Regions from separate parts of the Kocuria sp. NBRC 114282 genome, predicted to be linked through region 1. Evidence: riboswitches for the same ligand, from Rfam matches in the RefSeq annotation. Region 1 holds a riboswitch; each other region holds the start of a gene.

Region 1 (7,407 bases):
CCAGGCTACGGAGGCGGGCAGACGCCCGCCGCGTCGATTCGGCTCCCAGCGCATGCCAGTGGAAGAATGAGCCGATGTGCGGGCGGTGCATGCCGACCCGTCACGGGAAGGTTGTCCGAGCGGCCGAAGGAGACGGTCTTGAAAACCGTTGTGCAGCGACCCTGCACCAAGGGTTCGAATCCCTTACCTTCCGCGCAGAGCAGCTGAGAGCCCCGACCCCCGCGGTCGGGGCTCTCGCCGCATCACCTGCGGTAGTTTCATCGCCATGGACCAGACGCCGCCCGCCCCCGCCGACAGCCGCTCCCGACGCCACGAGGTGACGCTGCGGTTCCTGGCAGCGCCCACCGATGAGGGGCATTCCGGGACCGTCGACGCCGGCCGGGTCCTGGAGTGGGTGGACAAGGCCGCCTTCGCCGCGGCCGCCGCCTGGTCGGGCTCCTACTGCGTGACCGCCTACGTGGGCAACATCCACTTCGAGTACCCCGTGCAGGTCGGCGAGATGGTCGAGGTGACCGGCACGGTGCTGACCACGGGCCGGTCCTCCATGCACATCAACACCGTGGTGCGCTCGGGCGATCCCAAGACGGGCGAGCTCGAGCAGCGGGCCCGGTGCCTGACGATCTTCGTGGCCGTCGACGGCAGCGGGAAGTCCACGCCCGTGCCGAGCTTCGAGCCGCGGGGCCTGGAGCAGGAGCTGGCCCGTGACTACGCGCTCTCACGCATCCCGATCCGCGAGGAGATCACCGCCGAGATCGCCCGCCAGGACTTCAGCGCGGAGGGCACCGGCGAGCGCGAGGTCCTGCGCTTCCTGGCCGCCCCCACCGATGTGAACTGGGGCGGCAAGGTCCACGGCGGCATCGTCATGGAATGGATCGACGAGGCCGCATATCTCTGTGCGACCCGCTACTGCGGCCGGGACACCGTGGCCGTGTTCTCCGGCGGCATCCGCTTCATGCGCCCCCTGCACATCGGGGATCTGGTCGAGGTCGACGCCCGCCTGATCTACACCGGGACGAAGGGCATGCACATCGCCGTGGAGGTCCGCTCCGGGGATCCGAAGTCCCGCGAGCTGGAGGTCACCACCAATTGCCTGACAGTCATGGTGGCCCGCGACGAGGAGGGCACCTCCGTGCCCGTCCCCGCCTGGGAGCCGGTGACCGAGGCGGATAAGCGGCTGTGGCAGCACGCACGCACGCTGCTCGAGATCCGCAGCCGCGCCCAGGGCAATCGGCTGCCGAATCACCTGCTGGAGGAGTCCGGCGAGTCGACGACGTCCGCCTGAGGCCACGCGGCGCCGGGAGGCTCAGCGCCGCGGCACGACCAGCCGCACGGTCCCGGAGACCAAGCTCTCGAGCGGGCCGGGGCCTTCCCCGCCGGCCCGCCACAGCGCGGCGAGCCCCAGCAGCAGGAGCACATGCAGCACGTACAGGTCGGTGAGCTCGGACAGGATCACGTGCAGCGTGTACATGCTCAGCGGCATGGAGCCGGCCGCGAGCACGGGCATCAGCAGGCGGGTGCGCTCCCCTATCGCCAGGCAGATCAGGACGCACACGGCGATGACCGCCGCCGCGATGCCCGAGGTGAAGACCAGGTCGAAGGTCGTCGACGAGTGCGGACCGACCGTGACCAGCCACCACCATGTGGTCGTGGGCGTGCTCCCGTGGCTGCCGATGGTCTGCGCGGCATACGGCGAGCCCCAGGCCAGCGGCGACAGACCGGAGCCGGCGCGCTCGAGGGCCTCGTGCCCGCCTGCGGACAGCAGCAGCTGCGAGCTCACCCAGGCCGCAGCGGCCAGCAGGGCGCCGACGGCCCCGGCCCAGGCGGCCGTGGCGGCGCTGCGCCAGTCGAGCCGGGCCAGGAGCAGCCCCACGAGGAGGTAGCCCATCCACTGCAGCACCGGGTAGTAGCCGGTGAGCAGGACTCCGAGGGCCAGCTCCCCCGGCTGAGCCAGGTGGGAGAGCTCGGGCGCTTCGACGGCGCGCTGGAGGCCGAGCCCGTCGCGGATCAGGTGGGAGGCCACCGGGGAGGCGACCAGCCAGAGCACGGTCGTGGCCGCCAGCCATCGGGCCGGAAGACGCAGGACCAGCGGGGCGAGCAGGAACAGCACCCCGTAGTTCACCAGGACCACCGCGATCGAGCTCGACAGCGATCCCAGCACGAGTCCGAGGATCGCGATCAGCACGCCGCGCACCGCCAGTGAGGCAGCCGCCTCGCGCCAGCACCCATAGCGCCGCGTGGACAGCTCGACGGAGAACCCGGCCAGCACCGCGAACAGGGCTGCCGCCTTGCCCGCGATCAGCCCGACGGGCTGCGGATCACCGGCCGCATCCACCAGGTCCATCGTGTGGGTGGCCATCATCCCGAGCAGGGCGACGGCCCGCGCCAGATCGATGCCGAGCATGCGGGCCCCCGGGTCCGGGCGCGTCGGGGGGCTCGAGGGCTCGGAAGCGATGAGGGGCACGCCCTCACTGTGCCTCACATGCTCGGGCCTCGGCCACGCGAGCCCGTCGCACCGCTAGGATCGACGGTGCGGCGCGCAGGTCGTGGGACCTGCACCGCTGAATGACCCCACACGGGAGCCCGGGCACGGGCTGAGAGGAAGCTGACGCGGCTTCGACCGTCGAACCTGCTCCGGTTCATACCGGCGAAGGAAGTGAGAGCTCGATGCCTTCTGCACCCCTGTCCGCCCCCGCGACCGCATCCTCCGACGGGCGCCCTCCCGCACCGACCCGCCGCGCGATCCGCGGCGGGATCATGGGCAACTACGTCGACCAGTTCGACATCTTCCTGCCCGTGATCGCCCTGGCTCCGGTGTCGGCGCAGCTGTTCGGCGATCACGACATCGTGCGCAATGCCGGCCTGATCTTCGTGGCCACCCTGCTGGGCCGCCCGCTCGGGGCCATGATCTTCGGCCCGATCGCCGACCGCGCGGGCCGGGTGCTCATCACCCAGGTCGCCCTCGCCGGCATCTGCCTCACGACCCTGCTGATCGCGCTGGTCCCCGGGCACGAGGTGCTCGGCGCGGGCACGTTCCTGGCGGTGCTGGCGCTGCGCCTCCTGGGCGGGATCTTCCTGGGCGGGGAGTACACCTCGGCGATCCCGCTGGCCATGGAGTGGGCGCGCCCGCGCTCACGCGGTCGTCTCAGCGGGATGATCATGGCGATGTCGCCGCTGGCCAACGCCAGCATCGCCGCCGTCACCTTCCTCCTCCTGCTGCTGCTGGACGACAGCGAGTACGCCGCCTGGGGCTGGCGGCTGCCGTTCCTGCTCGGCGCCGCCCTGGCCGCTGCCATGCTGATCTACTACCGCCTCATGGTCGAGGAGGCTCCGCAGCGCCGGCGCCCGGCCCGTTCGGCGCACCCGCTGGCGCAGCTCGTCAGGGGCAGCAGCCGCCGGTCGCTGCGGCAGGTCCTCGTGCTGATGACCGGGCTGTGGCTGCTCACCTACATGGCAGTGCCCACCCTGACCGCCCAGCTCTCGCGCATGCCGCAGCTCGAGCCGCAGACCGTCTCCCTCGTCATGCTGGGCGCGACGGCCGTGTCCGCGCTGGCCATGGCCGGGGCGGGTGCGCTGTCCAGTCGGATCGGGCGGCGCCGGTTCTTCGTGGGCTTCGGGCTGCTCTGCGCAGCGGTCTCCCCCGTCATCCTCCTGGCGCTGCTGTCCGGGGCCCTCGGAGCCGGCATCGGCACGGTGCTGCTGCTGGCAGCCGCGCTGCAGGTCACGACGGTGACCGGCTACGGGCCGGTGGGCGCCTATCTGACGGAGCGCTTCCCCGACGAGATCCGGGCCAGCGGATACGGGGTGGCCTACAGCATCTCGATCGTGCTGCCCGCTCTCTACCCCTACTACCTGCCGCCGCTGCAGCAGCTGCTCGGGCCGCACGCGGCGATCGCCGCGGTGCTCGCGGTGGGCGGGCTCCTGGTGGCCCTCGGCGGGCTGCTCGGCCCCGAGCCAGATCGGTCGGGTCCGCTGCCCGACTGATCGGCAGATCGCGGCTCACAGGCAACTGCCAGCCGCCTGAGGCCCTCGGCGGCGGGGCCTTGAGCGGGACAGGCGCATCATGTACGCCATGATCGCACCGCCCTCCCGCGCCGCCGCCTGGCTGCTGGCAGGATCCCCCTCCGCCTCCTACGGCGCCCCGCATCGCCGACCCGATCGCGACGAGAAGACCCATCCCTGGTGGAAGGTCATGTGCCTGTCCGGCGTGGACTACTTCTCCACCCTGGGCTATCAGCCCGGCATCGCGATCCTGGCCGCCGGGCTGATCTCCCCGCTGGCCACCCTGGTGCTGGTGGCCGTCACACTCTTCGGCGCGCTGCCGGTCTACCGGTGGGTGGCGGTGGCCTCCCCGCACGGCGCCGGCTCCATCCGGATGCTCGAGACGCTGCTGCCGCGCTGGAGCGGCAAGGTGCTGGTCCTGTGCCTGCTCGGCTTCGCGATCACGGACTTCGTCATCACCATGACCCTGTCCTCGGCCGATGCCGCCGTGCACATCGTCGAGAATCCGCACGTGCCAGCCGAGGCGCATCACTGGCAGTTCTGGGTGACCGTCGGGCTGCTCCTGCTGCTGGGCGCGGTGTTCATGGCCGGGTTCTCGGAGGCCATCAGCGTGGCCGTCGTCCTGGTCCCCGTGTATCTGAGCCTCAACGCCGTGGTGCTGGCGGTGGGCTGGTGGCAGATCGCCCGCTCGCAGGAGATCGGATTCGCGCAGTGGTGGCATGCGGCGCTGAGCCAGCACTCCTCGCCCTGGGCGGCGGTCGCCGTGGCTGCACTGGTGTTCCCCAAGCTGGCGCTGGGCCTGTCCGGCTTCGAGACCGGGGTCTCCGTGATGCCTCTGGTGCGCACCTCGCGGGGCTTGCGGGGCCGCGTGGAGGGCACCCGACGACTGCTCACGACCGCTGCGCTGATCATGGCCGGGTTCCTGCTGACCTCGTCGCTGGTGTGCACGATCCTGATCCCGGCCGGGGACTTCGAGCCCGGCGGCGCTGCCAACGGGCGGGCCCTGGCCTACCTGGCGCACAGCCTGCTGGGCGAGACCTTCGGGTCGGTCTACGACCTGTCGACGGTGCTGATCCTGTGGTTCGCGGGCGCCTCGGCGATGGCCGGTCTGCTCAACCTCATCCCGCGCTACCTGCCGCGCTACGGCATGGCGCCCGAGTGGACCCGCGCTCCGCGGCCGCTGGTGCTCACGATCCTGGCTGCCGCCCTGGTCGTCACGGCGGTCTTCCGCGCCGACGTGGATGCGCAGGGCGGGGCCTACGCGACCGGGGTGCTGGTACTGATGCTCTCGGCCTCCTTCGCCTCGACCCTGTCGGCCGGAAAGCGGGGGCACCGACGCGCCGCCGTGGGATTCGCGGCGATCACCGTGGTGATCGCCTACACGACCGCCGACAACATGATCAGCCGCCCCGATGGCCTCCACGTGGCCCTCGTGTTCATCGCGGCCCTGCTGGCGGCGTCGTTCGCCTCGCGGGTCTGGCGGGCCTCGGAGCTGCGGATCCGCAGCATCGATTTCGACGAGACCTCCCAGGACTGGCTGCGCAGCTGCCGCGGCCGCACGGTGCGGCTGATCGCGCACCGGCCGCGCACCCAGCTGGGCGCAGCAGGGGCCCAGGCCCAGCAGCTCCTGCTCAGCGACCCCGACCTGGCCGAAAAGCTGCGCGACGAGCGCGAATGGCATCGTCTTCCCTCGGCCGACGGCGTCCTGTTCGTGGAGGTGACCCTGCGCGATCCATCGGACTTCGAGGACCGGCTGCGCGTGAGCGCCCACGAGATCGACGGCCACCGCGTCCTGCGCGCCGAGGGCTCGTCGGTGCCCACCTGCCTGGCCGGCGTGGCCCTGGCCGTCCGGGACCGGACGGGGCGGCCGTCGCACCTCTACCTCGAGTGGTCCGACGGCTCGCCCCTGGTCAACTCCCTGCGCTTCCTGCTCCTCGGCCGCGGTCAGACGGCGACGGCGGTGCACGAGGTCCTGCGCCGGGCGGTGCCGCGCAAGCAGGACCGCCCGTTCGTGCACGTGACCTGAGGCTCCGCGCAAGCAATGGGGCCGTCCGTGACGGACGCGATCTCCTCGTCCGAGTGGGGTTCGACGAGCGTGCGTGCTGGCAGAGGCCCTCGGACGGGCCTCTGCTCATCGGCCGAGCCGGCGACTCAGCCCTGCGACAGATCCCGCGACGGGGTGTCCGCCGTGGACGGCTTGCCCACGTAGGCCCCGCGGTACTTGGCCGCCGGGTGGGTGTCGAGCACCTTGGTCTGCCCGGCGCCGTAGACGTTCTCGCGCAGGGTGGGCCCGTCGTAGTCCGTGCGGTAGCGGCCGCGCTTCTGCAGCTCCGGGACCACGTGCTCCACGAAGTCCTCGAACGAGCCCGGGGACACGTGGTAGGCCAGGTTGATCCCGTCCAGCCCGCCCTCGTCGATCCAGGTCTCGAGCTGATCGGCCACGGTCTGCGGGGAGCCCACGACCACGTCGCCCATGCCGCCGATCGCGCAGTGGCGGGCGATCTCCTCGCGGGTCCACTGCTTGGCCCCGTCCTGCATGGTGAACGGAGTGAGGAAGGACTGGATGGCCTCGGTCTTGACATAGTTCAGGACCTCGTCCTCCTGGAACTTGGACAGATCCAGCCCGGACCAGCCGCCGATGATGGCCTGCGAGGCCTCCAGGCTGGCATAGCTCTGGTACTCGCGGTACTTGGCCTGGGCCTTCTCGTCGGTCTCGTCGACCACGACGGAGAGCATCGCGTAGATCTTCACGTCGTTCCGATCGCGCCCCTCGGCCTCGACCTTGTCGCGGATCCGGTCGGTCATGTGCCGGGTGAGGTCCGGGCGCAGGGCGCCGATGAACACGGCCTCTGCGTGCTTGCCGGCGAAGGCCTGACCGCGCGAGGACGCTCCGGCCTGGAAGATCAGCGGCGTGCGCTGCGGGCTGGGCTCGGTGAGCGCCGCACCAGGCACCGTGAAGTGCTTGCCCTGGTGCTGGATCGGGTGGACCTTGGCCGGATCGGCGTAGATCCCGCGCTCCACGTCCTTCACGACGGCGTCGTCCTCCCAGGAGCCCTCCCACAGCTTGTAGCAGACGTCGAGGAACTCCTCGGCGAGCTCGTAGCGCTCGTCGTGCTCGATCTGCGTGGGCAGGCCCTGGTTCTCGGCGGCCGAGGGCAGGTAGGAGGTCACCACGTTGAAGCCCACGCGCCCGCGGGTCAGATGATCCAGCGTCGCGTACTTGCGGGCCAGCGTGTACGGCTGCTCGTAGGTGACCGCACTGGTCACGCCGAAGCCGAGGTTCTTCGTCACCGCGGCCATGGCGGAGATCTGCATGAACGGATCGTTGACCGGGACCTGCGCGCCGCCGGCGATCGAGGGGGCGGCCGAGTTGCGGTAGATGTCGTAGATGCCGACCACATCGGCCAG
Region 2 (7,407 bases), on a different contig from region 1:
CGGCTCCGGCGGCTGGGACAATGGCGGCGGGGGCGGCTTCGGCGGCAACCGCGGCGGCCAGTCCTCCGGCGGCTACAACCAGGGCGGTCAGGGCGGTGGGCGCCAGCAGGCGGCCCCGCAGAACGATCCCTGGGGCCAGTCCGCCGGCGGCAGCTACGACTGGGGCACCGGACAGGACGACGAGCCGCCGTTCTGATCGGCGGCCCGAGCGCCTGAGCCCTCGCACCCACCCGGCGCAGAACCGGGAGACAGAACACATTTCCATCCCGCAGAGCACTGCGGGCTCCACGCTTCAGAAGGAGCACCACGATGGCGAAGCATGAGATTCGCAAGCCCAAGCCGAAGGCGAACCCGCTCAAGGCCGCAGGCGTCACCGAGATCGACTACAAGGACGTTGCGCTGCTGCGCAAGTTCATCTCCGACCGCGGCAAGATCCGCGCGCGTCGCGTGACCGGCGTCTCCGTCCAGGAGCAGCGCAAGATCGCCCAGGCCGTCAAGAACGCCCGTGAGGTCGCCCTGCTCCCCTACGCCGGCTCCGGCCGCTGATCGGAAAGGAACACACTCATGGCAAAGATCATCCTGACGCACGAGGTCTCTAACCTCGGTTCCGCCGGTGACGTGGTCGAGGTCAAGGACGGGTACGCCCGCAACTACCTCTTCCCCCGCGGCTTCGCGACCCAGTGGTCCAAGGGCGCCGAGCGCCAGATCGAGTCCATCAAGGCCGCTCGTGCGGCCCGTGAGCTCGCCTCGCTCGAGGACGCGCAGGCCCTGGCGGCCTCGCTGACCTCGGCCACCGTCACGGTCCCGGCCAAGGCCGGCGCCGAGGGCCGTCTGTTCGGCTCGATCAAGGCCGAGCAGGTCGCCGACGCCGTCAAGGCCGCCGGCCTGGGCGAGATCGACAAGCGCAAGGTCGAGATCCGCGAGCAGGTCCGCACCGTCGGCACCTACCAGGCCACCGTGCGCCTGCACGAGGACGTCAACGCGAACATCGAGTTCGAGGTCGTCCCCGCCTGATCCTTCGGGTGAGCCGTCCTGCACGGCACGCCTGACCGACGAGCCGTCGCCCCTTTCCGGGGCGGCGGCTCGTCGTCGTTGCCGGGCCTGTCGGGCGCCGGCGGGGGGCGGCTCTGCCCCTGACAGGTCACCGTTCGGCGGATGATGACGACGGCCCTGCGCAGCGACACAGGGCAGGCCCTGATGTGGTCCCTTGCGCGGTGATCTCGCATCTGTTCCCGGCCCTCGGGGCACGGGCGCGGCGCGGATCTGCTGCGGGCGCATGACCCGTCCCCAGGACGGGCGACTTCTGCGCCGACCAGCACCGACGCCGGCGTCGTCTCCCGTGCTACGTTCCCGGGGGCGGCTACGCCGACCCGACTTCGGAATCCGCCAGGGCACAGCAGATCGTGCACGAAGAGGTCGGCGGGGAGGCGAGCCTCGTCGTCCTTGTCCGAGCCCCCGAAGGCTCCCAGGCAGCTGACTCCGCTGACGTGGGGGAGGAGATCGCCGCGGATCTGCGCGAGCACGACGGCATCGAGTCCGTCCATGCCTTCAGCGATCCCGGCATGAGCGACCCGCTGGGCTCTGACGACGGCCGCACGGGCATGGTCGTCGCGCACATCGAGGGCACCTTGGCCGAGCAGACTGAGATCTCCACGGAGCTCGTGGACTAGCTGAGCCAGGAGCGCGGCGACGGCACCGAGGTGCTGGTGGGCGGCTCCGCGCCCATGATCGCCTCGAACAGCCAGCAGGTGATCAAGGACCTGGGGCTGGCCGAGCACCTCGCCGTGCCCATCACGCTGGTGCTCCTGCCGGCGGTGCTGGGCGTGGTGACGCTCATGTTCCAGCACGGCTTGCTCTCCGGGGTCCTGGGCTTCACGCGGGGCCCGCTGGACATGTCCATGCCCGTCCTGCTGTTCTGCATCGCCTTCGGGCTGTCGGTGGACTACGAGCTGTTCCTGATCGGGCGCATGAAGGAGTTGTGGGAGCAGACGGGCAGCAACCGCATGGCGGTCGTGGAGGGGCTCGCGCACACCGGGCGCATCACCACACTCGCGGCGCTGGTGCTCTCGGTGTCGTTCGCGGCCTTCGGGACGAGCCAGGTGAGCTTCATGCAGCTGTTCGGCCTGGGCACGGCGTTCGCGATCCTGCTCGATGCGACCCTGGTGCGCGGCGTCCTGGTGCCCGCGTTCATGCGGATCGCCGGGCGGGCCAACTGGTGGGCACCGGCCCCGCTGCGGTGGGTGCACGATCGGATCGGGCTGGCGGAGGCCCCCGAGGATCCGCATACGGGGCCCTTTGGCGCGGCGCGAGCCGGAGGAGTTCGGGGATCACATCACGCCGCCATCGGCCCGACGACGCCGCGGTCGCCATGTGGCCGACACGGCGCCGCGGCACCGGAAGGGACCGTGGTGAGGGTCCCGTCAGTCGGTCCGCGCTCTCAGCGCGGGATGATCTCCGACTGATCCTGAGTCAGGGCCTGATCGAAGAACGCCAGCTCGTGGCGGCAGCCTGCCAGATAGGCCCGCTGTGCTGCCGCACGGCCTGATTCCGAGCTCTGTGCGAGCTCCCGCTCGACGCGCTCCAGGGCTGCAGCGGTTGCAGCCACGAAGTCGGGATCGCGGTAGGTCTCCAGCCATGCGGCATACGGGTGATCCGGCTCCACGGTCGGCAGACAGGCTCCGACCTGGGCGTAAAGCCAGAAGCAGGGGAGCACTGCAGCAGCGCCGACAGCTCGGTCCTGTCCCAGGGCGGCGGCCAGCAGGAAGTCCGTGTAGGCCGCGGTGACGGTGCTGGCGGGCTCGTCGGCGGCCTCCGGACGGGCGGCCATCCAGGTGCGGTGCAGCTGGGCCTCCTCCGTGAGGCAGCCGACCGAGGCCTGTGCCCACGCGAGCTGGTCCGGGGCGTGATCGCAGCGTGCGGATAGAGCCGCCAGGGCCCGGGCGTAGCCGGCCAGATACAGGGCGTCCTGGGCGAGGTAGAACGTGAACCGCGCGTCGTCAAGGGTTCCGTCCAGCAGGGCGCGCACGAATCTCGAGTCCTGGATCTCGGCTGCCGTCTGCGCGCCGGCGTCCCACAGCGACTGCGTCCATGGACCGGCCGCTTCGACGGCGGGCTGGGGGGCGATGTTCGAGGTGGAGCTCATCAGGGACATCCCTTCGCCAGTGCGAGCTGGAGCAGGTTCCACGGGTCTGATCTCAGCGCCGGCGGCGCACCCCGTGTCCGCAGCCCAGTATAGGCGGCAGGATCGGATGCCGACAGGGCGGCATCCGGTTCCGCTGTGAGAGACGAGACCTTTTTATATGTCATATTCGACATATGAGGAGGTCAGGCGGCCTATGGGTCCTCCGAGAGCTCGGCGAGCCCGTCAGGAGCCGTCGTGGCCCTTGAGGAGGCTCGCGAAGTCCGTGACCGGGCCCAGGTCTACACCGCTGCGACGCGGCGCCCGCGCGGGCTCGGTGGGCAGGAAGCCCTCCACCCCGGCGGACTCGGCCACCAGTGCCGTCGCCATCTCGGAGGCGGCTCGAGCGATCCGCGACTCCAGGCCTCCGGTGTCCCCGGAGCCGAAGTCATCGGTCGCGGCGAACACGCCCGTGGGCAGCACGACCGCCCGCGAGTAGGAGAACAGCGGGCGCAGCGCGTGGTCCAGGACCAGGCTGTGGCGCGGGCTGCCGGCCGTCGCGGCGATGAGCACCGGGAGGTCGATCAGCGCTTCGTCGTCGAGGACGTCGAAGAACATCTTGAACAGCCCCGAGTAGGAGGCCCGGAAGATCGGCGTGACCGCCACCAGCCCGTCGGCCTGGGCGACCAGGCGCTTGTCCTCGTCGAGCTGCGGATCAAGCAGCCCGCCCGTGGTCATGGCCTGCGCCAGCGGCAGGGCCAGGTCCCGCAGCTCCACGTGGTGGACCTCCAGGGCCTCGCCCCGGGCGCCGACCCGGGACTCGACGGCATGGGCGATCCGGTCCGCCAGCAGGCGGGTGGACGACGGCGAGGACAGCCCCGCCGAGACGACGACGAGCTGACGGGTCATCGCTGCTCATCCTCCTTCTGCTCGTCCTGCGGCCGCGCGTTGATGACCTGGCGGTGCTTGGAGTCCGGGCCCTGGGCGCGCAGGGTCTCGTGGGTGGGCGGGTCTGAGGGCACGTGCGCCGGGCGACGTGCCTCGAAGCCCTCGCGCAGGCGCGGGACGATCTCCCGGCCGAGGATCTCGATCTGCTCCAGGACCATCTCCTCGGGCAGGCCGGCGTGATCCAGCAGGAACATCTGGCGCTGGTAGTCGCCCACCTGATCCGCGTAGCCCAGGTAGCGCTCCACGATCTGATCCGGGGTGCCGACCGTCAGCGGGGTCATCCGCGAGAAGTCCTCGAGCGACGGGCCGTGGCCGTAGACCGGCGCGTTGTCGAAGTACGGGCGGAAGACCCGCTTGGCCTCGGCCTCTGTCGCAGCGGCGAAGATCTGGCCGCCCAGGCCCACGATCGCCTGGTCGGCGGCGCCGTGGCCGTAGTGCTCGAAGCGCTGGCGGTAGAGGTTCACCATCGAGGCGGTGTGCTCGATGTTCCAGAAGATGTGGTTGTGGAAGAAGCCGTCGCCGTAATAGGCGGCCTGCTCCGCGATCTCCGGGGAGCGGATCGAGCCATGCCACACGAAGGGCGGGGTGTCATCCAGCGGCCACGGGGTGGAGGTGTAGCTGTTGAGCGGGGTGCGGAACTTGCCCTGCCAGTTCACGACCTCCTCGCGCCACAGCTTGCGCAGCAGGTGGTAGTTCTCGATGGCCAGCGGGATGCCCTGGCGGATGTCCTTGCCGAACCAGGGGTAGACCGGACCGGTGTTGCCACGGCCCATGGTGAGATCCACACGACCGCCGGAGAGGTGCTGGAGGAAGGCGTAGTCCTCAGCGATCTTCACGGGGTCGTTCGTGGTGATCAGCGTGGTGGCCGTGGAGAAGCGCAGGCGCTCGGTCTGGGCGGCGATATAGGCCAGGTGCGTGGTGGGTGAAGAGGGCACGAACGGCGGGTTGTGGTGCTCGCCGGTCGCGAAGACGTCCAGTCCCACCTCTTCCGCCTTGAGGGCGTACTTGGTCATGGACCGGATCCGCTGGGCCTCGGACGGCGCCTTGCCGGTGGTGGGATCCGGGGTGACGTCGCCGATGGTGAAGATGCCGAACTGCATGGTGCTCGCTCCTTGGATGCGACTCGCGAGCCCGGGGTCTTCCGGCGCTCGCGTGACGTTTCACGGAACAGTATGCGTCAATGTAGGTGACATGTCAACCATTAGGTCCGCCGTGCTCGAGGGACGGCGGGAACGACGAACGCGCTGTCGTCGTGATGCGCCAGGCCGTGTCCGCGCAGGGCGGCAGCCGGCCTGCGCGGGTCAGTCGATCGGTGCGCAGTCCGGGCGGCGGATGTCGAGCTTGCGAGCGATCCGGGAGGTGATGCGGTCCAGGTCCTCGATGTCCTGTGCATCGAGGGCGTCGAAGAACGACCTGCGCACGGCGCCCAGGTGGCCCGGGGCGGCTGCGGCCAGGGCCTGGCGACCGGCTTCGGTGAGCTGTGCGAGCTGCGCCCGACCGTCGTCCGGGGCGGCCGAGCGGGCGATCAGGCCGCGCTTCTCCATCCGGGTGAGGTGGTGGGACATGCGCGAGCGCTCCCAGTCCAGCAGCCCGGCGAGCTCGGTGATCCGGCAGGAGGAGCTCTCGCTGTCGTTGAGCATGACCAGGACGTCGTAGTCCTGAAGCGACAAGCCGGAATCGGACTGCAGCTGCGAGGACAGGGCGGCGGGGATGCGGCTGCTCACGGCGAGCCAGCGGCGCCAGACGGTCTCCTCATGTGCGGACAGCCAGTCGACGCCGTCGCCGGCGCCGCCCGTGCCAGCTGCCGTCGAGGGGGAGTCCCCGGGCTCGTCGGCGTCTGAGGGGAGGCTGCGGGGGTCGGTGTCGGGTGCCGTTGTCATGCCCCCAGGATAGCGACAAACGTGACGCGTCATCAGTGAGTGGCTGCGGGTTGCCGCTCACTTTCACGTGAGCCGGCATCCAGCAGGTGATGGCACCATGTCCGCCATGTTCCCCAGTTCCCGCAGCGCCCGACGTCAGCCCGCCGCCGCCCGGTCAGGAGCGGGCCGCTCCTCCGCCGCGCCTGCCTCTGCGCAGCGGAAGCGCCGCAAGGGCAAGGCCGAGCCGCGGCTGCTGCCGATCGCCGTCATCCTGTGGATCGTGGGGCTCGCGGCCTTCGTGGCGGGCTTCGGGCTGGGCAACACCGGTTCCGGCGCGGCCATGACCCTCACGTTCTTCGGGGGGCTGATCGTGGCCACGCTGGCGGAGGTGGGGGCGTTCCTCACTGCGCTGGCCAGCACGATCTCCTATCGGCGGCACAGGCCCTGGAATGTGATCGTGATGATCCTCTCGGTGCTGATCAGCCCGGCCACCCTGATGCTGCTGCTGCAGCTGGCCATGGGGTCCTGAGCTCGGTTGCCGAGCCGCGCGACGCACGACGACACAGCCCTGTGGGAATGCCCACGTCTCGTGTGGACACGGCCTGTGGAGAGTTGTGCACACGCCGTGGAGAAACCCTGGAATCACACTCTGACCTGGTGATTCATCCTTCGTTCACGAAGTCTGAGCCTGTGGATATCCACAGCTGGCAGGGAGATCTGCACCGGTTGCGCACAGTCCTGCACGGCGCGCCCCACAGGGCATCCACAAGTTATCCACAATCAGTGGATAAAGCCCGCGCATGTCATTTCAAGCGTTCCGGCCGAGCGGCTTATGACGTCGGCTCGGTGGGCCAGAATGGGCGGGCCGGGCGGCCGTCGTCGTCCTGGCTGCAGTCAGCGCTGGAAAGGCCCCGTCGTGTCCGAAGAGATCCGCACTCCCCCCTACGACAACGTCGCCGAGCAGTCCGTGCTCGGCGGCATGATGCTGTCCAAGGACGCCATCGCGGACGTCGTGGAGGTGCTGCGCGGCAACGACTTCTACAAGCCGGCGCACGAGTCCATCTACGAGGCCATCATGAGCCTCTACGGCAAGGGCGAACCCGCCGACGCCATCACCGTGGCCGACGAGCTGACCAAGCGCGGCGAGCTCGAGAGGACGGGCGGGCCGGCCTACCTGCACTCGCTGATCTCGTCGGTTCCCACCGCGGCCAATGCCGGGTTCTACGCCGAGATCGTCCAGGAGCGCGCCGTGCTGCGCCGCCTGGTCACCGCCGGCACCAAGATCGTCCAGCTCGGCTACTCGCAGGACGGCGAGGTCGAGGTCCTGGTCAACGAGGCCCAGTCCGAGATCATGACGGTGGCCGAGCGGCGCAATTCCGAGGACTACGTGGTCCTCAAGGACGTCGTGGAGTCCACCGTCCAGGAGATCGAGGACGCTGGCGGCCGCTCCGGCATGCAGGGCGTGCCCACCGGATTCGTCGA
Region 3 (7,407 bases), on a different contig from region 1:
CGATCTTCTACCCCACCTTCCTGATCCTGGTCGCGGGCGTCTCGAACGCGTTCCTTGCGGGTGATCTCTTCAACCTGTACGTGGGCTTCGAGATCCTGCTGATGGCCTCCTACGTCCTGATGACCATGGGCGGCACGGCCCAGCGCATCCGGGCCGGCGTGACCTACGTGGTCGTCTCCGTGATCTCCTCGGTCCTGTTCCTGATCGCCATCGCGATGATCTACGCGGCCACCGGCACCGTGAACATGGCGGATCTGGCCGTGAAGCTCGGCGATCTGCCGGTGGGCACGCAGATGCAGCTGCACCTGATGCTGCTGGTCGCCTTCGGCATCAAGGCCGCGGTCTTCCCGCTGTCGTTCTGGCTGCCCGACTCCTACCCCACGGCCTCGGCACCCGTCACGGCCGTGTTCGCGGGCCTGCTCACCAAGGTGGGCGTCTACGCGATCATCCGCACCGAGACGCTGCTGTTCCCGGGGGACGGGGCGGATCAGCTGCTGCTGTGGGTCTCGCTGCTCACGATGGTCGTGGGCATCCTGGGAGCGCTGGCCCAGATCGACATCAAGCGTCTGCTGTCCTTCACGCTGGTCAGCCACATCGGCTACATGATCTTCGGCATCGCGGTCGGCACGCAGACCGCCATGGCGGCAGTTGTCTACTACGTGGTCCACCACATCATCATCCAGACCAGCCTCTTCCTGGTGGCCGGTCTGATCGAGCGCCGGGGCGGGTCGACCAACACGGACCGCCTGGGCGGTCTGGTCGGGCTGTCGCCGCTGCTGGCCCTGCTGTTCATGATCCCCGCGCTGAACCTGGGCGGCATCCCGCCGTTCTCCGGCTTCCTGGGGAAGGTGGGCCTGATCCAGGCGGGCACCGACCAGGGCGGCTGGGCCATCTGGGTCGTGATCGCCGGCTCCGTGCTCACCTCGCTGCTGACGCTGATGGCCCTGATGCGCATCTGGAACAAGGCGTTCCTGCGCGCCCCCGACGACGCCGACTACCCGGATCCGGTCCTGCTGGTCTCCCGGGACGAGGCACGGGAGCACGGGCCCCGCAGCGCCGCCTCGGTGTCCATGGAGGCCGAGGGCGGCGGCCGGTGGGCCGGTCGCAGCAACGTGCAGCTCATGCCGTTCTCCATGGTGATGCCCACCGGGATGCTCGTGGCGGTCGGGGTCGCCCTCACGGTCTTCGCGGGACCGCTGTTCTCGGTGGCCGACAACGCCGCGGAGAACCTCATGCACCCCGAGCGCTACGTCGAGGCGGTCTTCGGCGACGAATCGGGACCGCGCGGCGTCGTGGACGACGGCGAGGACCCGAGCTCCGATGACCCTGCCGCACCGAGCGTGCCGGAGGGCGAGCAGTACGGGGAGGACGTGGGCGAGGACAGCGGCGCCGGCATCCAGCGCGAGGTCTACGACGGCACGGATTCGCGGCCCTCGGCCGAGGCCGACGCGCAGCGGCAGGGCGCCGAGCAGTCCGAGGAGGCAGATCAGTGAGCTCGACAGCGACATCCCGCGGGTCCGCATCCGCCCGGCCGCGGCGGCGCGAGCACCGCTGGGCCGTGGAGATCCCCCTGATCCTGTGGCTCATGCTCGTATGGGCCGTGCTGTGGGGCGAGCTGACGGCCAAGAACCTCCTGGTGGGCCTGGTGCTGTCCCTGCTGGTCACCCGGGCGCTGGCACTGCCGCCCGTGCAGCTGTCCAGCCGCTTCAACGTGCTGCACGCCGTGACCCTGTTCGTCACCTTCCTGTGGCAGGTCATCCGCGCCAGCTTCGAGGTCATGTGGACCGTGATCGCCCATGGGCCCAGGGCCTCCTCGTCGGTGACCGCCGTGCAGATGCGCTCGCACTCCGATCTGATCATGACCGCGACCGGAAGCACCACGGGACTGATCCCGGGCTCGGTGCTGCTGGAGGTGGATCGTCCGAACGCGATCCTCTACTTCCACGTCCTGGACGTGCACGACGACGAGGACATCGAGCACTTCCGGGAGTCCGTGCGCAACACCGAGGCTGCCTGGATCCGCATGATGGGCTCTCCGGAGGACTACGCCGCGCTGCGGCGCGAGGACGCCCAGAAGGGCCGTGGACTCAGCCCTCGGGCCGTGCTGCGCAGCTGGGCGGGCTACGCCCACAGATCGAAGGCCGAACGACGGGATGAGGAGCAGAGCCGATGAGCACCTTCGTCATGGCCGTGTGCCTCGTGATGCTCGCCGGTGGGGCCGCCGGCGTGCTGTACCGACTGGTGAAGGGACCCTCGCTGCTGGACCGCGTGCTCTCCAGCGACGTCCTGCTCTCCGTGGTGGTCGCCGCGATCGCCCTGGAGATGGTCTGGAGCGATCACTCCGACTACATGATGGTCATCGTGACCGTCTCGCTGCTGGGCTTCATCGGCTCGGTGTCCGTGGCGCGGTTCGTCCAGCCCACGCGGCCCCGGAAGACGGGCCAGACCGATGAGGGCGCCACCAAGGAGCCGGTCGAGGGCGAGCGGGCCGAGCAGGATCACCGGCCCGCCCCGATGCAGAAGCCCGCCCCGTCCGAGAAGGAGGGACACCGCTGATGGATCCCATGGACCTCGTGCTCGACATCGTCGTGGGCGTGCTGCTGCTCGTGGGCTGCCTCATGTCCCTGACGGCCGGCCTCGGCCTGATCCGGCTGCCGGACGTCCTGTCGCGGATGCACGCGGCCACCAAGCCGCAGGTGCTCGGTCTGCTGTGCATGCTGCTGGCCGTGGTGATCCACTCCCGCGAGTGGACGCTGCTGCCGCTGGCCCTGCTGGGCTGGGCCCTGATGCTGCTCACGGCGCCGGTCTCGGCGCACATGGTGGGGCGCTCGAGCTATCGGACCAAGCACGTGCTCGATGAGACGCTGATCGCCGATGACCTGGCCGCAGCCCTGGACGAGGCCGACACCGCCGAGTCGCAGGGCGGCGCGGATCGCCCGTCGTGATCCGCGACGGCTCGCCGAGCGCGCTAGGGTGAGCACCGAACCTCCGGCGCCGGCTGAGGCGCCGGTTCCGCGATCTCCCGAGTGGCTCACTCGGGGTAGGAGATGACATGAACCCCAAGATCATGGGACTCATCGGCACCGGCGCGTCCGTGCTGGGCGTGCAGGCCGCCACCAAGGGCCTCGACGCCACGTGGAAGAAGGTCACCGGCCGCCAGGTCCCGTCCAAGGGCGATGACCCCCGTGAGGACCGCTGGCTCGACATCGTCCTGTTCGCGGTGGTCAGCGGCGTGCTGACCACGGTCGTGCGGACCCTGGTCAACCGCCAGGTCGCCGAGCAGCGCGAGAAGGCCGAGCTCAAGGCCCATGAGAAGGCCAAGGGCCGCGCCTGATCTCGACCAATCCGGGCCGGCCGCTGCGCGCGGCCTGCTGATCGATGGCGAAGGCGCCGGGAGCCGTGTGCTCCCGGCGCCTTCGTCCGTTCCGGGTCCGGCTGAGGGCGACCTGCATCTGCTGCGCGTTTGGCGTAGGATCCCAGGAATACGACAGGGGAGCGCCCGAGGGCGCTGAGAGTGCGGTCCGCCGCAGACCCTCGAACCTGCTCCGGCTAGCACCGGCGAAGGAAGTCGAGCATCTCGGAGGTGCTTCTCGCGCGTTCCTGCGGGCGCCCGCCCACGCAGCATCGCGCGAGAAGCGCTTCTCCCCTCCTGATGACAGGGGCGCCGCGGCGTCCCCGGGCCCCCAGGAGGACCACCATGACGCAGCATCGCAGCACCGGTCAGATGAGCACCGGATCCGGCCTCGATACGCGCTCGGACCGCGACTCCGGAACCGTCGGCTCCCCGCAGCGCAGCGCGCGCTCCCGCCTGCGGTGGCGCGTGCTCGACCTCGTGGTCCTCGCAGTGCTGGCCGCCGCCTGCGGCGTGATCTTCTGGGCCTGGTCCGCTCTGGTCTACCCCCTCTCCCAGGCCGTCACGGTCGGCTATCCGCCGGCGGGCGGCCTGCTGGTCGGCGGATGGCTGATGGCCGGGCCGCTGGCCGCCCTCATCATCCGCCGCCCCGGCGCAGCGCTGGCCTGCGAGCTGCTGGCGGCGTGCTTCGAGGGGCTGCTGGGCACCCACTTCGGCATGACGGTCGTGCTCTCCGGTCTCATCCAGGGCGCGGCGGCGGAGGCCGTCTTCCTGGCCGCTGGGTACCGCCGCTTCGGCCCGGTCGTGGCCGTGGCCTCGGGCGCTGCCGCCGGAGCGCTCGGGACGCTGACCGAGTGCCTGATCTACTACTACGAGTGGCCGATGGCCCACCAGGCGGTCTACGTCGTGCTGGGCACGGTGTCCGGGGCGGTCATCGCCGGTCTTGCCATGTGGGCACTGACGCGCGCTCTGCGCTCCACGGGAGTGCTCTCGGGCCTGGCCTCCGGTCGATGACCGCTCGCACGCACGGAGCCGACAGGGCCGTGCGCGGCGGAGCCGCCGTGCTCGCGCGCGGCTTCGGCTGGCAGCCCGAGGGTCGGAAGACCCCAGCCCTCGAGCAGGTGGACCTCGAGATCCCCGCGGGGCAGCGCGTGCTGCTGCTGGGCGCCAGCGGCTCGGGCAAGTCCACGCTGCTGCACGCCCTGGCGGGCGTGCTCCCGGACACCGAGGACGATGCCCCCTCCGATGCCCCCGGGCCGGGGCCCGACGGCGGTCGCGCAGCGCCCTCAGGAGGCAGCGGCCCGCGCGGCGAACTGCTCGTGGACGGACAGCCCGCAGCCCAGCGCGGCGTCGTCACCGGCCTGCTCCAGCAGGATCCGGAGTCCTCGATCCTGCTGGCCAGGGCCGGCGACGACGTCGCGTTCGGCCCGGAGAACCTGGCCGTGCCCGCCGAGGAGATCTGGGACCAGGCCGATGCCGCCCTACGTGCCGTGGGGCTGGAGATCTCCCGCAGCCGGGACACCTCGGCGCTGTCCGGCGGGCAGCAGCAGCGCCTCGGCCTGGCCGGCATCACCGCCATGCGCCCGCGCCTGCTGCTGCTCGACGAGCCCACGGCCAACCTGGATCCAGAGGGGGTGGCCACCGTCCGCAGGGCGGTCGAGACGGTGGTCGAGGACACCGGGGCCACGCTGATCGTGGTCGAGCACCGCACCGAGGTCTGGGCGGATCTGGTGGAGCGCGTCGTGGTCCTGGGGCCGCGGGGAGTGCTGGCCGACGGGAGCCCCGAGGACGTCCTCGGCGCCCGGGGGGCCCAGCGCGAGCAGCTGCGCCGCGCCGGCATCTGGCTGCCGGGCCAGCGCGCCGCCGCGGCCGCCCCGGCCCCCGCCCCCGGTGAGCTGCTCCTGCGCGCCGACGAGCTTGAGGTCTCGCGCGAGCAGCCCTCGCAGGGCCTGCTCTCCCGCCGCCGTCGCCGCGTGCGCCGCGGGGACGCGGTGCCCGACGGGGCCTGGGCCGGCGCCCCGGCGGCGCAGCCGGTGGACCTGCGCCTGCGCGCCGGCAGCGCGCTCGCGCTGACCGGGCCGAACGGCGCCGGGAAGTCGACGCTGGCCCTGACGCTGGCCGGTCTGCTCGTGCCTAGCGCCGGTACGGTGCGCGCTGCCGGCAGCCTCGCCGGAGGGCTGCCGGACGATCCTTCGGTATGGTCCGGCCCGGAGCTTGTGGAGCGCATCGGCACGGTCTTCCAGGAGCCCGAGCATCAGTTCCTCACCGGCAGCGTGCGCGAGGAGCTCGCCGTGGGCCCGCGCCGGGCCGGGGTCCCCGAGGACGAGATCGCCCGCCGCGTGGACGAGCTGCTCGAGCGGCTGCATCTTTCGGCCCACGCCGAGGCCAATCCCTTCACCCTCTCCGGGGGCCAGAAGCGCCGCCTGTCCGTGGGCACGGTGATGGCTGCAGCACCCCAGATCCTCATCCTGGACGAGCCCACCTTCGGGCAGGACGCAGTGACCTGGGCGGCCGTCGTCGAGCTGCTGGCCGAGCAGGTGCGGCAGGGCCGCTGCGTCGTGGTCGTGACCCATGATGACGACCTGGTCCGCGCCCTGGGAGCCGAGGAGATCGCGGTGCGACCCCGAACCCGGCCGACGGAGGAAGCGCGGCCCACGAGCGCGCCCGCTCGGCAGCGCGGCGCCCTGGCTCGCCGCGACGCCCTGGCCAAGCTCGGGGCGGTCGCGGTGCTGAGCCTGGCGCTGCTGCTCTCGGCGGATCCCGTGACCTCCGGACTGATCCTGGCCGTGGAGCTCGTGGGCCTGGCTGCGATCGGCCAGCGGCCCGGTGCTCTGCTGCTGCGGATCTGGCCCCTGCTGGTGGCCGCCCTGCTCTCGGGCTGGGGCACCGCGGTTCTCTCGGATGCCGGCGGGCACCTGTGGGTGAGTGCCGGGCCCCTGCAGCTGACCTCGGGCTCGATCGCCGCCGGGGCCGCGATCGCGCTGCGTGGGCTGGCCCTGGCCCTGCCGGGCGTCATGCTGCTGCTGAGCACCGACCCGACCGATCTGGCCGACCGGCTTGCCCGGACCATGCGGCTGCCGGTGCGGGTCGTGCTGGCAGCGCTCGTGGGGCTGCGCCTGGTCACGGTCATGATCGATCAGTGGCAGGTGCTCGTGACGGCTCGTCGGGCACGCGGCGTCGGCGGCTCCCGAGCCCCCCTGGCGGCAGTGCGGGAGCTGGGCGGGCGTGCGTTCGGGCTGCTCGTGCAGTCCCTGCGGCGGGCCTCGCGGCTGGCCGTGACCATGGAGGTGCGCGGCTTCGGCGGGGTGGTGGACGCCGGCAGCCGCACCTGGGCTCGACCTCTGCGCTTCGGACGGGCCGATGCCCTGCTGCTGGGGGTCGCGGTCGCAGCGGCGGGGGCGGCGCCGGCGGTCTCCGAGCTGCTGGGGACCCACCGCTTCATCTGGCAGTGAGACCGAGGGCTCAGCCGGTGGGGCCGGGCTGGATGATGGTGGCGGACTCCCACACGGGATCGCGCTGCAGGTAGTCCAGCTCCTGCTGGGCCCAAATGTCCCAGTAGGGCTCGAAGCCGCTGTCGCGGTTCAGGGCGCGCTCCCGGCGCTGGGCCTCCGGCAGCTCGACCCACACGGAGACGTCGAGGACCTCTCGCGCCGGTGCGCTGCAGGCTCCCACACCCTCCAGGACCACGATCTCCGCAGCACGGGTCAGCCGCGGTCCGCCCGGCGAGTCGGCCAGCCAGTCCCACGCCGTCCAGTAGGCGTCCCGGCCGTCGCGCAGCGGGGAGAGGATGGACTCCTCGTACATGGCGATGCCCCGATCCAGGCCGTCCCAGCCCGGGTAGAGGTCCTCGAGGTGGAAGACCACGACATCTCGGGTCACGGACAGCACCTGCGCGAGCTGCCCGGCCAGCGAGGTCTTGCCCGCCCCGGAGCGTCCGTCGATCCCGATGAGGTGGGGCCGGTGGATCGGCTCGGTGAGCTGATGCATGAGGGCGATGCCCGAGGGGTTGCGCTCGGCGATCGCGGGGTCCATGTGCAGCTCGACGTCCTGCATGC
Region 4 (7,407 bases), on a different contig from region 1:
TCTGGATGCTGGTCAGCGACGACGAGCCGACCTTCACGACGATCCGCTGGGCCCTGGGGATCTGCGACGGGCTCGTGATCGGCGAGACCCGGTTCTTCCCCCGGTTCTCGGAGCTGATCTGCTCGACGGACTTCTCCGCCTCCCCGCCCATGCGGTCGATGTCGTTCTTGTGCAAGACCTTCGCCATGCTTGTCCGTGTCCTTCCTGTGCCCCGCTGCGGGGCAGGTCTGAAGAGGTCAGGGGGATCGTGCGTGTCGCTAGGGTGCTGCTGTCGTGCCGCGCTGCGGCAGGGCTGGGCTCAGTCCTCGGTGGTGTCCTGGCCCTGGCTGCCGCCCTGCTGACGGGCTCGGCGCTTCTCGTCGACGGATTCGGTCCACACGCCGGCCAGGCGCTCCGATTCGAGCTCGTCGCGCGCGGCGGTCTTGGCGTCCATCCGATCGTAGAACTCCCGGCGTTTCTGCTCGCGCGTGGGACGGCTCGTGGTGTCCTGCAGTCGCGGATCCGTGCCGCGCGGTGCCGCGAGCAGCTCGGCGCCGCCGACCATGGTGGGCTCCCAGTCGAAGACCACGCCGTCCTCCTCGGGACCGATCAGCACAGCGTCGCCGGGTCGGGCCTTCTGGCGGAACAGCTCGTCCTCGATGCCGAGCTTGGCGAAGCGGTCGGCCAGGTAGCCCACCGCCTCCTCGTTGTTGAAGTCGGTCTGCAGAACCCACTTCTCGGGCTTCTCGCCGCGCACGTGCCACAGCGGCTCGAGGCCGCGCTCCTCGCGCGTGATCGTGAAGTCGGGGACCCCGACCTTCCCGCCGCGACGGGTGCGCAGCGGCTCGGGCCGCAGCACGGCCGGTGCGGTCTCATCCGGAGCCTCGGCCTCGCGGCCCTGCTCGACGAGCTCGCCCATGGCGTAGCCCAGCAGGCTCATCCCCTCGTGCGAGGCCGTGGAGACCTCGAAGACGCGATAGCCGCGCTCCTCCAGGTCCGGGCGCACGAATTCGGCCAGCTCGCGGGCATCGGGGACATCGATCTTGTTGAGCACCACCAGGCGGGGGCGCTCCAGCAGCGGGATGGAGCGACCGCCGTCGAGCTTGCCGTCGATCGCGTAGGCAGCCAGCTCGGACTCGAGCGCCTCCAGATCGGAGATCGGGTCGCGGTTGGGCTCGAGGGTGGCGCAGTCGATGACGTGCACCAGGGCGGCGCAGCGCTCCACGTGGCGCAGGAACTCGAGGCCCAGGCCCTTGCCCTCGGACGCGCCGGGGATCAGGCCGGGGACGTCGGCGACGGTGTAGCGGTACTGCCCGGCCTCGACCACGCCCAGGTTGGGGACCAGAGTCGTGAACGGGTAGTCGGCGATCTTGGGCCGCGCCTTGGACATGGCCGCGATCAGCGAGGACTTTCCGGCCGACGGGTAGCCCACCAGCGCGATGTCCGCCAGGGACTTGACCTCGAGCACGATGTCCCGGGCCTCGCCGGGAAGGCCCAGCAGCGCGAAGCCGGGGGCCTTGCGCTTGGGAGAGGCCAGGGCCGCGTTGCCGAGCCCGCCCTGACCGCCGGCGGCGGCCACGAACTCGGAGCCGACGCCGACCAGATCCGCCAGGACCTCACCGTCGCGGTCCTTCACGACAGTGCCGTCCGGGACCGAGAGGATCAGGTCCTCGCCCTTGAACCCGTTGCGGTCATCGCCCATGCCCGGGCCGCCGTTGGGCGCCGAGCGGTGCGGGGAGCGGTGATACGGCAGCAGCGTGGTGGACTGGCCGTCGACCCGCAGGATCACGGAGCCGCCGTCGCCGCCGTGGCCGCCGTCCGGTCCGCCCAGCGGCTTGAACTTCTCGCGTCGGACGGACACGCAGCCGTGGCCGCCGTTGCCGCCCGCTGCGTGGAGGACCACTCGGTCGACGAACTCGGCCATGGTCTCCCTTCCTTGCCGGGCGTCCCGCGCCGGCAGCTGATCGGCGCCCGAGGGCGCCGAGATGTGCGTTCCGCCAGGCGTTCAGCCGGCGGGGTCCTGAAACGGAAGAGAGGGCGGGCGCACGTGGCACCCACCCTCTGACTCCTCATGGTGAGCGTGACGCGGATGACCCCGCGTCGAGCGACCGCTGCAGCGCCCCCTCAGGGTCGCTGCAGCGGTCGCCGGGTCACTCAGCCGCTGCGAGGACGTTGACGACCTTGCGGCCGCGCTTGGTCCCGAAGGCCACCTGACCGGTGGCCAGGGCGAACAGGGTGTCGTCCTTGCCGCGGCCCACGTTCTCACCGGGGTGGAAGTGGGTGCCGCGCTGACGCACGATGATCGAGCCGGCGTTGACGGACTCGCCGCCGAAGCGCTTGACGCCCAGGTACTGGGCGTTGGAGTCGCGGCCGTTGCGGGTGGAGCTTGCGCCCTTCTTATGTGCCATGGCTGCTGCCTGCTTTCGCTAGTCGGTCCGGTTCGAGCCGCGGAGGCTCGGGCGGACCCATGGAGTGTGGAGAGGGTGACCGGGTGGGTCAGGCCTTGATGTCGGTGACCTTCACGGTGGTCAGCTCAGAACGGTGACCCTGGCGCTTCTTGTAGCCGGTCTTGTTCTTGTACTTCATGATGCGGATCTTGGGGCCGCGGAGGTTCTCGACGACCTCGGCCGTGACCTTGACGCCCGAGAGCTTCTCGGCCTCGGAGGTCACCTTGTCGCCGTCGACGAGCAGGAGCGCGGGGAGCTCAAGGGTGCTGCCGGTCTCACCGGCGACACGGTCGAGGGTCACGAGGTCGCCGACGGCAACCTTCTCTTGGCGGCCGCCTGCGCGGACAATCGCGTAAACCACGGGGAACTCACTTCTCTCGAGTAGAAATCACTGTCTGGGGGCGCAGACGCTCCTGCCTGACTGACGACGCCGAGATCACCGTGGCGTCGGCCTGCCAGTGGGATGGAGACAGTACGGCCGACGCGGCTTCTCAGCGGTCAGGAGCTGCACCCGGGTGTGCCTTCCGAAGTCCCGCACTCACGACATGGACGGTGTCGCGAGGGGTCATGCGGCATGGCACTGAGCAAGCAGATTACTCCATCGTCACCGCTGCGGACAAGGACATCGCCCCCGCGCGAGTCGTCATCCGGATCACGCCCCGAGCATCCCGCGCAGGGCCGGTGCCAGGTGGTGCCCGTGGTGCACGGGACCGCTGCCCCGCCCCACCTCGAGCTCCTCGGCATGCTCGAGCGCTCCGCGCAGCCAGCCCCGCGCCGCCTCCACGGACTCCGGGAGACGCCCCGAGCGCGCCGCCAGCACGGCGATCGCGCTCGAGAGGGAGCAGCCCGTGCCGTGGGTGCAGCTCGTGTCGATCCGCGCTGCGTCCCACTGCGCCACCGGCTCCTCCTGCCCTGGCGCGACCAGCGCATCAGGGGTGCGCTCCCCCGGCAGGTGCCCGCCCTTGACGAGCACGAGCACGCCCAGCCGATCGGCCAGCCGCCGTCCCTGCTCAAGGGCCTCGGACCATTCCTGCGCCGGCGCCCGGTCCAGCAGGGAGGCGAGCTCCGTGAGATTCGGCGTCACCAGGTCGGCGGAGCCCAGCAGCTCCAGGACGGCGCCGAGCGCCTCGGACTCCAGCAGGGTCCCACCGGCTGTGGCGACCATGACGGGATCGATGACGCACAGCGGCGGCTTCTGCTCCTGCAGCCACTGCCCCACGACCTCGACGGCACCGGCGCTGCCCAGCATGCCGATCTTCACGGCATCCACGACGACGTCGTCGGAGACGGCCAGCAGCTGATCCCTCAGCACCTCCGGCGGCGGGGTGTGGATCGAGCGCACTCCGCAGGTGTTCTGGGAGACGACAGCGGTGATCGCGCCCATGCCGTAGCCGCCCAGGACGCTGATGGTCTTCAGGTCCGCGTGCACTCCGGCTCCGCCGGTGGGATCGGTTCCGGCGATCGACAGGACGCGCGGGACGGCGCGCGGGCTGATGGTGCTCATCGCTGGATCTCCCGTCGGTAGGTCTGCGCCGCCAGGCGCGGATCGGCAGCCGCGCAGATCCCGGAGACCACGGCCACGCCGTCGGCACCTGCGGCCATCAGCCCCGCGACGTCCTCCGGCCGGATCCCGCCGATGGCCACGGCCGGGAGGGCACTCAGGGCTCGGGCCCGGGCGAAGCCGTCGATGCCCAGCGGCTGCGGGGCGTCGGGCTTGGTGGCGGTGGCCCGCACCGCGCCGATGCCCAGATAGTCCACCGTTGCCGGGGGCAGCCCCGCTGCGGCGGCGATCTCGGCCTCCGAGGCGGCGGAGAGGCCGATGATCGCCTCCGGGCCGCACAGCCGGCGGGCGTCCTCCGGAGGCAGATCCGACTGGCCGATGTGGACGCCGTCGCAGGCGATCCCCCGGGCGCGTGCGGCCAGGTGGCACTCCACGCGATCGTCCACGACCACCGGGGCCGCGCCGTCGACGGCCGACACGACGGCCTCGAGCAGCTCGAGCAGCTCGCGTCCGGAGGCATCCTTGGCCCGGACCTGGATCATGCTCGCCCCGCCCTCGACAGCCAGCCGCGCGACCTCGGGGACGCTGCGAGGCCGGCTGAGCTGGGGGTCGGTGACGTGGTAGAGCGACAGTGCGGCGGGGTCGAATCGGGGGCTCATCGCCCGGCCTCCTCTGCCTGACCCGCCCCGGCGGCGGCACCGTCCGCGGCGCTCGGTGCGCCGGCCGCCTCCGCCTCGACGCGGCACCGTTCGGCGACGTCCTCGGGGCGCAGCCCGGCCAGGGCGTCGAGCAGATGCACGGCGAAGGACCCCGGGCCCTGGCAGCGATCGGCGGCGTCCTCGGCCGCCAGTCCCCAGACCAGGCTCCCGGCCGCGGCGGCGTCGGCGGGGTCCTGCGCGACGGCAGCGAAGGCCGCGATCACGGAGCCCAGGGCGCACCCTCCGCCCACCACCTGGGTCAGCAGCTCGTGACCGTGCGGCACGCGCAGCGTCCCCGACGCGGAGACGATCAGATCGACGGGCCCGGAGATGGCCACGGCATCGGCGCAACCGGCCGACACGAGCTGCCGGGCGGCCTGCACCGCTGTCTCCGGGGCATCCGTCGTGTCGACGCCGCGGCCCCCGGCCCCTCCGGTCAGAGCCAGGACCTCCGAGGGGTTGCCGCGGATCACCGCGGGACGGGACTCCAGCAGCTCGGCGGCAAGGGCGGTGCGGATCGGCAGCGAGCCGATCGCCACCGGGTCCAGCACCCAGGGTCGGCCTCCGGCCTGCCGGGCGGCAGCGGCCTCGCGCATGGCGCCGCGCTGCTCGGGATCGGGAGTGCCCAGATTGATCAGCATGCCATCGGCGATCTCGGCGAACGGCCCGGCCTCCCCCTGGATGTCCGTCATGGCCGGAGCGGCGCCGAGGGCCAGCAGGGCGTTGGCGGTGAAGTTGGAGACCACTGTGTTGGTCAGGCACTGCACCAGGGGGCGCGTGCTGCGCAGCTGCTCGAGCAGCTGGGCCATCCGGGCCGAGACCGGCCCGGAGGCGTCGTGCGATGGATTCAGGGTGCGACTGTGCGTCATGGCGACAATCCCTCCGCTAGTGCGAACTAGTTCAGGTTCGACGGGTGTGCTCTCAGCCGCCTGCTCGGGCGGCACCCCGTGTCGTGCCTGCTCAGTCTACCCATGATCCGGCTGCCCGGGCGAAGACGATGACGGCCGCCTCCCCTTCTCGGGGAGACGGCCGTCATGCGACCGGGTCGTCCTGTCGGCGCCGGCCGATCACCGGCGCCGACTGCGCTCAGGAGTGCTCGTGCTCACCCTGCGAGGCGTCCCCGCCATCCTGCGCCGGACCCGCCTGGGGGGCGGCCTCCGGGGCGCTGGCGCGGCGCGAGCGGCGCGGGCGACGGCGCGGACCGGCGGCACCGGGCTCGCGCTCGCCCAGCGAGCTGGCCAGCGACTCGAGCTGCGAGCCGGACGAGCCCCCGGCGCCCAGCGCCTCGGCGGCGCTCTGGCCCTGCGGCAGCTCGATGACCTCGCCGTTGATCGTCACCTGCGAGGCTCCCTCGGAGGTCGAGACCACCGAGGCGCTGCCTGCGGTCACGGTCGCCGAGGCGGCCGGAGCCGCAGGAGCCGGCTGCGGGACCTCGGGCGTGCCCGCCGGAGCCGCCGCACGACGCGAGCGACGCGCCCGCTGGCGCACCGGGGCGGCCTGCTCCGCGTCCGCACCGCGCACCGTGGCCGTGCCCTGGACGGCGGGAGCCGCCGGTGCGGCAGGCGCCTGCACCGACTCCGGGGCAGCCTGCGGAGCGGCCGCGGTGCGGCTGCGGCGCTGCTGCTGAGCAGCCGCCGCCCGCTCGCCCTGCGATGCGCCCTGAGCGGCGTCCTTCGACTCGCTGCGCGCCGTGCGCGAGCGCCGCTCACGACGGCCCTCGGAGCCCTCGGCCGAGTCTCGGCGCGAGCTCGAACGGCTCAGCTCCCGCACCTCCGGGGACGCGGGGTCGCCGACCATGGCCTGGGCCGCGGGGGCCTGCTCTGCAGCGTCCTCGCCCGAGGTGCTCCGCTCGGGGGCTTCGCCGGAGGCCGCTCGGATGCGCGCCTCGATCAGCGAGCGGGTCTCATCCTCGGAGCGGGCCCCGGACTGCGCCTCGGACCGGCCGCGGCCGCCACGGCCGGAGGAGCGCTCACCGCGCTGCCGGCGCTGCCCGGAGCGGCCGTCTGACTCACCGCGGCCCTGCTCTGCCTGGGCGCCGGTGTCCTGGCCCTGCCCCGGATCGGCCTGCGGGGAGTCCTGCCGGTCGCTCTGGGCCTGGTCGCTGCGGTCCTGATCGTTCTGGTCCTGCGGGGCCTGGCCGTCCTGACCGCGGCCGCGCGAGCGCTTGCCGCGGCGCTTGCGACGACGCTTGCCGCTCTCGCGGGAGTCCTGGGACTCCTGCGGGCGCTGGCCCTGGGACTCCTGGTCCCCGGCGGGCTCGCTCGCAGAGGCTGCCTCCGTCCGCTCTCCTGCCGAGGCGGAGGAGTCGGTGTCGTGGCCGCTGGCCGAGGCGATCGCGGCCAGGGCGCTTCGGGTGGCCTGTGCGCGCTTTGCCTGCTCCGGATCCTCGGCGCGCGGACGCTGCTCGTCCTGAGCGCCCGGGAGACGACGGCTGCGCTTGCGGTCGTTGCGACCCTGCCGGTTGTCCGAGGAGCCCGAGCTGCGGCCCTTGAGCGGGTGATCGTGGACGACCACGCCGCGGCCGTCGCAGGCCTCGCAGTCCTCCGAGAAGACCTCGAGCAGGCCGGTGCCCATGCGCTTGCGGGTCATCTGCACGAGCCCCAGCGAGGTGACCTCGGCGACCTGGTGCTTGGTGCGGTCGCGACCCAGGCACTCGACCAGGCGCCGCAGCACGAGGTCGCGGTTGGCCTCGAGCACCATGTCGATGAAGTCGATGACCACGATGCCGCCGATATCGCGCAGGCGCAGCTGCCGCACGATCTCCTCGGCCGCCTCGAGGTTG

What was found. A riboswitch is a leader RNA that binds a small molecule or an ion and turns the genes downstream of it on or off. The one in region 1 is predicted to bind thiamine pyrophosphate.
Region 2: linked by a shared signal. The riboswitch ahead of QSJ40_RS11880 (thiaminase II/PqqC family protein) and the one ahead of QSJ40_RS11385 (MFS transporter) in region 1 are both predicted to bind thiamine pyrophosphate.
Region 3: linked by a shared signal. The riboswitch ahead of QSJ40_RS01635 (ECF transporter S component) and the one ahead of QSJ40_RS11385 (MFS transporter) in region 1 are both predicted to bind thiamine pyrophosphate.
Region 4: linked by a shared signal. The riboswitch ahead of thiM (hydroxyethylthiazole kinase) and the one ahead of QSJ40_RS11385 (MFS transporter) in region 1 are both predicted to bind thiamine pyrophosphate.

The regions. Positions count from the first base shown of each region.
Region 1 is NZ_BSQO01000008.1:44,106-51,512, reverse strand. Features, by position in the region: tRNA gene QSJ40_RS11400 (tRNA-Ser) at 106-193, shown strand; gene QSJ40_RS11395 (acyl-CoA thioesterase) at 266-1,282, shown strand; gene QSJ40_RS11390 (heparan-alpha-glucosaminide N-acetyltransferase domain-containing protein) at 1,304-2,461, opposite strand; TPP riboswitch at 2,563-2,670, shown strand; gene QSJ40_RS11385 (MFS transporter) at 2,665-3,981, shown strand; gene QSJ40_RS11380 (APC family permease) at 4,070-6,025, shown strand; gene QSJ40_RS11375 (LLM class flavin-dependent oxidoreductase) at 6,151-7,407, opposite strand, start outside.
Region 2 is NZ_BSQO01000009.1:61,659-69,065, forward strand. Features, by position in the region: gene QSJ40_RS11855 (single-stranded DNA-binding protein) at 1-196, shown strand, start outside; gene rpsR (30S ribosomal protein S18) at 310-546, shown strand; gene rplI (50S ribosomal protein L9) at 565-1,014, shown strand; gene QSJ40_RS11870 (hypothetical protein) at 1,488-1,670, shown strand; gene QSJ40_RS11875 (MMPL family transporter) at 1,671-2,462, shown strand; gene QSJ40_RS11880 (thiaminase II/PqqC family protein) at 2,438-3,142, opposite strand; TPP riboswitch at 3,134-3,226, opposite strand; gene QSJ40_RS11885 (FMN reductase) at 3,365-4,027, opposite strand; gene QSJ40_RS11890 (LLM class flavin-dependent oxidoreductase) at 4,024-5,166, opposite strand; gene QSJ40_RS11895 (MarR family winged helix-turn-helix transcriptional regulator) at 5,368-5,946, opposite strand; gene QSJ40_RS11900 (hypothetical protein) at 6,053-6,454, shown strand; gene dnaB (replicative DNA helicase) at 6,842-7,407, shown strand, end outside.
Region 3 is NZ_BSQO01000001.1:354,764-362,170, forward strand. Features, by position in the region: gene QSJ40_RS01610 (Na+/H+ antiporter subunit D) at 1-1,493, shown strand, start outside; gene QSJ40_RS01615 (Na+/H+ antiporter subunit E) at 1,490-2,173, shown strand; gene QSJ40_RS12755 (MrpF/PhaF family protein) at 2,170-2,556, shown strand; gene mnhG (monovalent cation/H(+) antiporter subunit G) at 2,556-2,945, shown strand; gene QSJ40_RS01630 (DUF4235 domain-containing protein) at 3,053-3,334, shown strand; TPP riboswitch at 3,480-3,584, shown strand; gene QSJ40_RS01635 (ECF transporter S component) at 3,698-4,366, shown strand; gene QSJ40_RS01640 (ATP-binding cassette domain-containing protein) at 4,363-6,804, shown strand; gene QSJ40_RS01645 (nucleoside/nucleotide kinase family protein) at 6,815-7,405, opposite strand.
Region 4 is NZ_BSQO01000003.1:7,397-14,803, reverse strand. Features, by position in the region: gene proB (glutamate 5-kinase) at 1-187, opposite strand, end outside; gene obgE (GTPase ObgE) at 299-1,903, opposite strand; gene rpmA (50S ribosomal protein L27) at 2,130-2,387, opposite strand; gene rplU (50S ribosomal protein L21) at 2,476-2,787, opposite strand; gene thiD (bifunctional hydroxymethylpyrimidine kinase/phosphomethylpyrimidine kinase) at 3,079-3,930, opposite strand; gene thiE (thiamine phosphate synthase) at 3,927-4,586, opposite strand; gene thiM (hydroxyethylthiazole kinase) at 4,583-5,494, opposite strand; TPP riboswitch at 5,485-5,583, opposite strand; gene QSJ40_RS06270 (Rne/Rng family ribonuclease) at 5,712-7,407, opposite strand, start outside.